Regions from separate parts of the Providencia sp. R33 genome, predicted to be linked through region 4. Evidence: predicted binding sites of a transcription regulator. Region 4 holds the regulator's gene; each other region holds the start of a gene.
The links. Region 4 encodes Fur, which represses iron uptake genes when iron is present. Its sites were predicted from a motif close to ATAATAATGAGAACNACTATCAA; they were not measured.

Region 1 (2,210 bases), 2.1 Mb from region 4:
TTGGCTGTCAGCTTTAACCGTTAAGAACACGGGTTTTTCTGGCCGTGGCTGTGGCTTCGCGGTTGAGGCAGGTAAGTCGACTTTAATATCAACTGTTGCCAATGGTGCCGCGACCATAAAGATAATCAATAGAACCAACATCACATCGATAAACGGTGTCACGTTAATTTCATGCATTTCACCGCTATCATCTTGTTCGTCACCTAAACGCATTGCCATAATAATTACCTTGCTTTGCTATTTGCCAGATCAAGATCACGCCCTAATAATAATGCAGACTGTGCAGCCACATCCCCTACCTGACCACGGTAGTTATTAATCATTCTGGCGAAAATGTTATAAATTACAACTGCAGGTATCGCAGCGATAAGGCCAATTGCTGTTGCAAGAAGTGCCTCTGCAATACCAGGCGCAACGACCGCTAAGTTAGTGGTCTGTGAATGTGCAATCCCGATAAAGCTATTCATGATACCCCATACGGTCCCAAACAAACCGACAAAGGGAGAAATCGCACCGATAGTCGCTAAGTAACCATTACCACGGCCCATATATCGGCTGATTGCAGCAACGGCTCTTTCAAGACGGAATGACGTACGCTCTTTTGTACCAGACAAATCGGTACTATTTGCAGATAACGCTCTTTCTGTTACCGCTTCATTAAGCAGCATTCGTGTAATACTGTTTCCTTTGAAACCTTCGGCAATTTTCACCGCTTCATCAAGGGATTTCACGTCTGCAATCGCATTAGTTTCGTCCTTTAAACGACGACGTGCGACTAAAATTTCGAGGCCTTTAGAGAAGAAGAGTGCCCATGTAATGACGGATGCAATCACCAGACCTATCATTACTGTCTTCACCACATTATCCGCATTTTGGTACATACCCCAAACAGATAAATCTTGATCAAACCCGCCAGTTGGAACCTCTGTCGCAATTTCAATATTTTCATTCACAACGGCAGTATTTGCTGCAGGCTCAGAAGGTACGGGAGCAGCTTCAGTATTTGGTGTTGTAGTTGGAGCCGCAGGTGTCGATGGTGTATTTTGAGACGCTGCTGGTGTTGTTGCAGGTGTAGTTTCAGCGATTGCCGTGCCCATCAAGCCGAACGCCAATAGAATAGAAGCTGTTAGTTTACGCATCAGTTGGCCTTTACTCTCTTTTTAGTGTTGTATAAAAAAATTCATATCGATGATTGTGCCATTCATCGACTAACCTTTAAAAGCGAAATTTAACTCGCGCTGTTCATCTCTTTTAAAAAGACGGTGCTGATGATATCAAAGACAGCGCGAATTGATAGTAATTATCATTAGTATTCACGAATTTTTTCATTTTTTTTGTTCTTAGACAATGAAGTCCACGTCTATTACACGGGTATTTCTTCTTTATTCTTATTAATACAATGAAGGCATTTAATAGATAAATACAACCCACCCTTCTTCTATATCCATGGAACTAATTGAACTTTGTAATACTGAAGAAAACTCAAGTTACATTTCCCTGCGAATGCTTTAACTTCATAGTATCCACGCCTTTGGGTAGGCTAAATTTAAAATGATAAAGGAAAGCGCATGGCAAACACAAAACCAGAAACCCAATTAGTGCACATTGGCCGAAACCCTAAATTTACACAAAAAGGCGTGAACCCTGTAATTCAACGGGCGTCTTCTATCATCTTCGATACGCTTGAAGAAAAACGTCATGCTACGCGACACCGTGCTAATGGTGTACTTTTTTACGGTCGCCGTGGCACACAAACCCATTTTGCTTTTCAAGAAGCCATGGCTGAATTAGAAGGCGGAGCAGGTTCCGTGCTTTATCCATCAGGTGCTGCCGCCATCACCAATGCAATCTTATCGTTTATTTCTTCGGGTGAACATATCCTCGTCACGGGCTCCGCTTATGACCCAACCCAGAATTTTTGCGACCATATTTTAACTAAGCTAAATGTTGAAACTACCTATTTTGATCCACTAATGGGGGAAGACATTGCCGACTTAATTCAGCCGAATACGCGCATTGTTTTTTTAGAATCCCCAGGGTCAATAACCATGGAAGTCCATGATTTACCTGCTATCGTGAAAGCTGTACGTAATAAATCACCTGACATCATTATTATGATTGATAATACATGGGCGGCAGGTGTGTTACTCAAACCATTATTGTTCGATGTGGATATTTCCATACAATCCGCCACAAAATACATTAACGGG
Region 2 (2,210 bases), 440 kb from region 4:
CATTAATTAACTATACCGAACAAGGTATTGCCAGCCGAGTGCTTGCTAAAAATGGGGGCGGAAACATCACATTATTTGCCTTTGATAAAGGACAGGCGCTGTCTGAACACAGTGCCCCTTTTGACGCCATTGTGATGGTAGCGGAGGGAAGCCTGTTGCTCACTATTGATGGTAAGCCTGTGACGGCTAAACTGGGTGAAATTGTGCGAATGCCAGCTAATATTCCCCATGCCGTTGATGCACTAGAGCCTGCCAAAATGCTACTGGTGATGTTACGTGAACCAAGTCATGAGTGCACCCATTAGCTCGGAGGTAATGTATGGATCAATCATTTACAGCACACGAAGCGGGGCACAAATTTTTAGCTCGCCTTGGAAAAAAACGCTTACGCCCCGGTGGAAAAATTGCGACTCAGTGGTTATTGAACCAATCAGGCTTACATAAAGACAGTCAAGTGCTTGAAATTGCCTGTAATATGGGGACGACTGCAATCGAAATTGCTTCACAATTTCGCTGCCATATCACGGGTATTGATATGGATAAACAGGCACTGGAGAAAGCGAAAAAGAATGTGGCACAGCACGGTTTAAGCGATTTAATTACGATTAAAATGGCAGATGCTTCAAAACTGCCTTTTGCAGATAACAGCTTTGATGTGGTAATTAACGAAGCGATGCTCACGATGTATGGCGATAAAGCTAAAGCGAAGTTATTACAGGAATATTACCGCGTACTGAAACCGGGTGGTTGCCTATTAACCCACGATATTGCATTTAAAGATGCAGACAACCCGCAAGATATTGCATCACAAATGCATCAAGCTATTCATGTTAAGGCTCAGCCGCTACCTCAAGCGCAATGGATTGATTTATTTAAGCAAGCAGGCTTTCAACATGTGATGTCCAGTACAGGGCCGATGACCTTATTATCGCCAAAAGGGTTGATTTATGATGAAGGTCTATTGGGCACCATGAAAATTATTCGTAATGCATTAAAAAAAGAAAACCGCCCGCAGTTTTTACGCATGTTCCGTCATTTCCGACAAAATCGTGGGAAACTCAACTATATTGCAGTGGCCAGCGTGAAATAAGGAAGACACATTCATACGCGCAAGGATGCGCTTAAAACGATACCTAATACAAATAACCTTTCAATTCATCATTGTAATGATAATAATTCTTATATCTAACATGATTATCAGTTACTATTGCGAATAATTTTTCCGCAACATAGTTAGCTGTGATGTAATCATGTGTTGTTATTAGTTCTGGCACTGATAACGATGGTATCAATAATTATATTTAAAGGTTTTAACTCAATGAAAATAAAACACCTTTTTATTCTCTCCCCTTGCTTACTCCCCTTTATGTCTCCCTCAGTATTGGCCGCTGATAACAAAGAAGAAAAAATTACGGTCTCTGCAACTCGCGGTTATAAATCAGTTTCAGAAATGGCACAAACCACATGGGTAATAGATAACGCCGAAATTGAGCAGCAAGCAGAAGGTGGGAAAGAGTTAAAAGATATTTTATCACAGTTAATTCCAGGAATGAGCGTGAGCGGCCAAGGGCGTACTAACTATGGCATGAACATGCGTGGCCGCTCGATGATAGTGATGGTAGATGGCGTTCGTCTTAACTCTTCACGCAGTGATAGTCGTCAACTAGATTCGATTGATCCGTTTAATATCAACCATATTGAAGTGATTTCTGGTGCGACGGCAATGTACGGCGGCGGCAGTAGTGGCGGTTTAATTAATATCGTGACGAAAAAAGGCCAAGAAGAAAAACAAGTTTCCCTGCAATTGGGTGGAAAAACGGGTTTTAATAACGGCAAAGATCACGATGAAAATGTCGCAGCCGCAGTGAGTGGCGGTAATGAAAATGCACATGGTCGTGTTTCTGTCGCATATCAACGTTATGGCGGTTGGTATGATGGCAAAGGCGACGCGATTAATATTGATAATACCCAAACAGGGTTACAATTCTCTGACCGTCTTGATGTGATGGCATCAGGCACCATCAAAATTAATGAAACACAACAGATTCAAGCGACTTATCAGCACTATAAAAGTGAATCCGATGGTAAGCACGGCCTATATTTAGGCAAAGATTTTTCCGCAGTGAAGGGGGATGGAAAGGCCTATAACAGTGGCAAATTAAGCTCAGACCGTTTACCGGGGACGGAGCGTAACTTGCTTAACTTACAGT
Region 3 (2,210 bases), 150 kb from region 4:
CCGTGCGTCCCTGGTTTATAGTCGCCTAAACGGCGTTCACTGGCGGCAAACAGTAAGTCCCCTTTTTCATTTCCTAAGGCAAATGCACTACTGCCGATAAAATGGGTATTGTTTGTCCCTGTGCTTGCGTGTAATTTTCCAGCAAATGTTTTATCTTTCGATAAAAAATCAGACGCATTTACCGTATTAAATGTGGCAACACCGCCAAGCGTTCCCCCACTCCCCATCCCACTACTATTCCCTTTTTGAATTTCAACGCCAGAAAGTAGCTCAGAATCAATATACATTGAACCATTACGCTGCCCATGGCCGCTTTTTTGGAAGTTTTGCCGCATCCCATCAATATTCATATTCACGCGCCCATAATCTTGGATCCCACGAATATTCACTGATAACGATGGGTCTTGCTGGCTGACACTGGAATACACGCCCGTCGTGAGTTCCAATACGTCAGCAATATGCTTCGGTGGTCTGTCTTCAATTTGTTTTTTACTGATCACGCTCACCGATGAGGGGCTACTGTAAACCCAGTCCCCTTGCTGAATTTGGCTTGCCGTCACCGTAATATTATCTAGCTTAACGACTTTTTCATTGGCGGGGGTATTGGCTACCCGATAAATAGAAATGCGATTATTGTGTATTTGGTACTGAACTGGATTTGCACCAACAAGCTTTTGTAACCCGTCTTGCAAGGTTAACTGCCCTTTGATGCCTTGGCTTTTTAAGCCATTCATTTCTTGGCTGTTAATAATAATTTCAACTTTTGCCTGTTGGGCAAATTGTAACAACGCGTTCTCAAGTGAGCCTGCCCCAATCGAAAATGAAATTTTCTGTTGTGCGGCAGTTATAGGTTGATTCGCGTGTGCAATGTTAAACAATGAATATGCAGGTAGTGCCCCTAATACAAGGTAAACACAGAGTGAGGCTTTTTTATATTGAAACTTTTTTTGAGTCATTTCCCATCCCTAAAATGATAATGGTAATAAAAATCATAATCACTTAGATTAAGACGCAAAAATGCAAGAAACCCGTAAAAATAGTTTAAATAATTGTGAAAAATAATAATGTTTTTATCTATCAGTAGATTAGTGTGAAGAATGGCACTTCATAAATCGTGAGCCCTTTTGATGACGCAAGGTGTTTAAGTCCGCTTTCGAGTGTATTAATTTGTAATACGCCGCTTAGTTTCTCCTCACTATCACTAGCTAAAACAATAAGTTGCTTTTTATGGTAACGGTTAATTTCAGCGGTGATCTCAGAAAGCGTTTGCTGTTGAAAAGTAATCTGGCCTTCACGCCATCCTTCTGAATTCTGTTTGGTGAATGGCGTTGTAGGTAAAATCTGCTGCTGGTATTGCGTAAAGTTACCCGCTTTTACCACCATTTCTTGGCCTGATAATACTGATATTTTAACGCTGTGCTGATAGACACTCACATCAACATTATCCCTTTCAGTATCAATCGCAAACTCGGTTCCCAGTGCTTGAGTTACACCATTTTTCGCCTTAACTTGAAAGGGACGCAATTCACTGCCAGTGATAGGCGCTACAGAGAAATAGGCGCGCCCTTGGATCAAATTGACTTGCCGATATTGCCCGTCAAAAGCCAACTGCAATTGCGCTCCACTATCAAGGTCGACTTTGCTACCATCAGGCAATGTAATGTGTCGAATCTCACCAATTTTGGCTTGGTAATCAATCTGTTCTTGATTTTCACTCCACCAAAGTAGCATCGCCAAGCCACACACTAATACGCTAGCTGCAATGGTTGTTTTCAAATAACTATTTGCCACTTTAATCGGTTTTATTCTTTTTTTAGACTGTTGATGACAGGAAGTTAATGCCCAGATTTGCCTTGCGCGGTAATAAGCATTTGCATGCTCTGTTGATGCATTCACCCAGTGCTGGAACTCGCTATTTTCTTGCGCGCTTAGTTCTCTTTGTGTGGTTTTGACGACCCACATTGCTGCGGTATTTTCGATTTCAGATGGAGATATTGGTTTCATGATTAATCCTTCCATTGATGAATCAGAACAGCCAATGCATTGGCTAAATGCTTTTCAACGGTACTGAGCGAAATATCCAATAATTGAGCCACTTCGGTTTGCGTCAATCCCTCTTCTCTGTGCAAACGAAAAATAGTCTGTGTTCTCTCAGGCAATGTTTGAATAATGGTTTGTATTTGGCTCAGTTGCTGCTCTCTGATTGCCGT
Region 4 (2,210 bases):
AACTAAATGAAGACGCTGTAACTATACTGAATCAGTTAGCTGAAGAAAAAAACATAAGCCGCAGTGAATTAATAGAAGAAATCTTGATGTCACAACTTCAACAAGTTGATGAGACAATACTCAAGTAGCGCTATCTTAGTAAATCACACAAATTTGACAGACTTATAAAAGTTTTTTCGCCAGAATAAGGCATAAAATTCTATTTATTTTCGTTCTAAATGAGTTCTAGAAGTTGAGAAATTCCTTCTTTCTCTCTTAGAAAAACAAGAGGTTAATCAGTTTATGGCAGTCATCGGTATTTTCTTCGGAAGTGATACAGGTAACACAGAAAATATTGCCAAAATGATCCAAGAAAGATTAGGCAAAGATGTAGCAGAAGTTCACGACATTGCTAAATGCAGCAAAGAAGACATTGAAGCTTTTGACATTCTACTTCTTGGTATTCCAACTTGGTATTATGGCGAAGCACAATGCGATTGGGATGACTTTTTCCCAACGTTAGAAGAAATTGACTTTGATGGTAAACTTGTCGCTCTTTTCGGTTGTGGAGACCAAGAAGACTACGCAGAATATTTCTGTGATGCGATGGGTACCATTCGCGACATCATCGAACCAAGAGGCGCGGTGATTGTTGGGCACTGGCCAACCGAAGGCTACCATTTTGAAGTTTCAAAAGGTATGGCAGATGACAACCACTTTATCGGCTTAGCAATTGATGAAGACCGCCAACCTGAGTTAACAGATGAACGAGTGGATGCCTGGGTCAAACAAATCTCTGAAGAAATGTCATTAGCTGAAATTCTTGGCTAGTCGATTAAAAATAAGCATTACTCATAGACTGAACGCCTTTCCGCTCAAAGTGCACCACCGCGGAACATCATTCGGCCTAAAATAATCGATTAAATATCCTAATTGGATAGACTTATAAGAGATTATCAAAATAATGAGACAATACATGGTTTCTATTTTTATTTTCCATGCCTATAATTGTAAATCAGTTTAGAAGACAACTGGATTTATGTTAAAAATGTCTCATTATTGTTAAATTTATGATTTAAGATACAGGACAAACCCGCATGACAGACAACAATAAAGCATTGAAAAATGCTGGACTCAAAGTCACTCTTCCAAGACTTAAGATTTTGGAAGTACTTCAGGAGCCTGAGTGCCACCACGTCAGTGCGGAAGATCTCTATAAAAAGCTGATTGATATGGGCGAAGAGATCGGGCTAGCGACTGTATACCGTGTATTGAACCAATTTGATGATGCAGGTATCGTTACGCGCCATAATTTCGAGGGTGGAAAATCCGTATTCGAATTAACTCAGCAACATCACCATGACCACTTAATTTGTTTAGATTGTGGTAAAGTGATTGAGTTTACTGATGAATCGATTGAAACTCGCCAAAAAAATATCGCTGCTCGTCACGGTATTAAGCTGTCTAACCACAGTTTATACTTATACGGCCACTGTGCTGATGGTGATTGCCGCGATAACGCTGACGCACACGAAGCAAAAGAGTAATAGTTTAATCACTATTATACCTTGATAGTAACCCATTCTTTAAAAGCCTGATAACAACCATTATCAGGCTTTTTTATTGTGTCAATTCGCCGATAAATTAAGCATTCTCAGTTAGAATATCCATAATCTCTCTTATTCACTTTATATTTATCACTAAAATATGTCGTTAAGGTGAAATATTGAAGTGTTCTATAATAAGTTGCAATTCACTTCAAATCCTTTATATTACTTGGCTGATAAACTCACCTTCTCTATTTGAGAATATTTACAATGATATCATAGTGATGCATAACGTTATTTAGAGTATGCGTTGCATCTATTTTTCATATCACTGTCATATGATTTATCTAATTAATGTCTATAATAAGTTCAATATATTACGACCTAAATTTCGGCTTGCTTTAATTTAATAAGCTAAGTAAATGTAATGAGAAAGTTAAATTACAATTCCACGATGTAATTCATGTATTTTTAGCTAGACTTATTTGGATTGCTCTCGTACTTCGTAAGAGATTAACTGATGAAAAAAACATATCTTTTCATTAATACTAGTTTTTTCTTCTGGTTTCTTACTTTAATAGGATGGTTTTTTCGTCATACAGCCATCACCTTATTTTCATTTGTATTATCAATTCTGTTCTTGATCTTATACTTCAATCAAAAAAAGGTAAGTAAAATGTTCAC

Region 1: a site for Fur is predicted at 1,291-1,313, ahead of exbB (tonB-system energizer ExbB). Genes of this name have one in related genera too.
Region 2: a site for Fur is predicted at 1,161-1,183, ahead of J6836_RS13095 (TonB-dependent siderophore receptor). Genes of this name have one in related genera too.
Region 3: a site for Fur is predicted at 971-993, ahead of J6836_RS11785 (TonB-dependent hemoglobin/transferrin/lactoferrin family receptor). Genes of this name have one in related genera too.

What each region holds. Positions count from the first base shown of each region.
Region 1 covers NZ_CP072453.1:4,460,423-4,462,632, reverse strand. The annotation lists gene exbD (TonB system transport protein ExbD) at 1-219, opposite strand, end outside; gene exbB (tonB-system energizer ExbB) at 225-1,139, opposite strand; gene metC (cystathionine beta-lyase) at 1,569-2,210, shown strand, end outside.
Region 2 covers NZ_CP072453.1:2,796,495-2,798,704, reverse strand. The annotation lists gene J6836_RS13105 (cupin domain-containing protein) at 1-305, shown strand, start outside; gene J6836_RS13100 (class I SAM-dependent methyltransferase) at 320-1,090, shown strand; gene J6836_RS13095 (TonB-dependent siderophore receptor) at 1,319-2,210, shown strand, end outside.
Region 3 covers NZ_CP072453.1:2,504,807-2,507,016, forward strand. The annotation lists gene J6836_RS11785 (TonB-dependent hemoglobin/transferrin/lactoferrin family receptor) at 1-956, opposite strand, end outside; gene J6836_RS11790 (FecR family protein) at 1,078-2,004, opposite strand; gene J6836_RS11795 (RNA polymerase sigma factor) at 2,007-2,210, opposite strand, start outside.
Region 4 covers NZ_CP072453.1:2,356,576-2,358,785, forward strand. The annotation lists gene ybfE (LexA regulated protein) at 1-128, shown strand, start outside; gene fldA (flavodoxin FldA) at 283-810, shown strand; gene fur (ferric iron uptake transcriptional regulator) at 1,077-1,526, shown strand; gene J6836_RS11155 (bactofilin family protein) at 2,203-2,210, shown strand, end outside.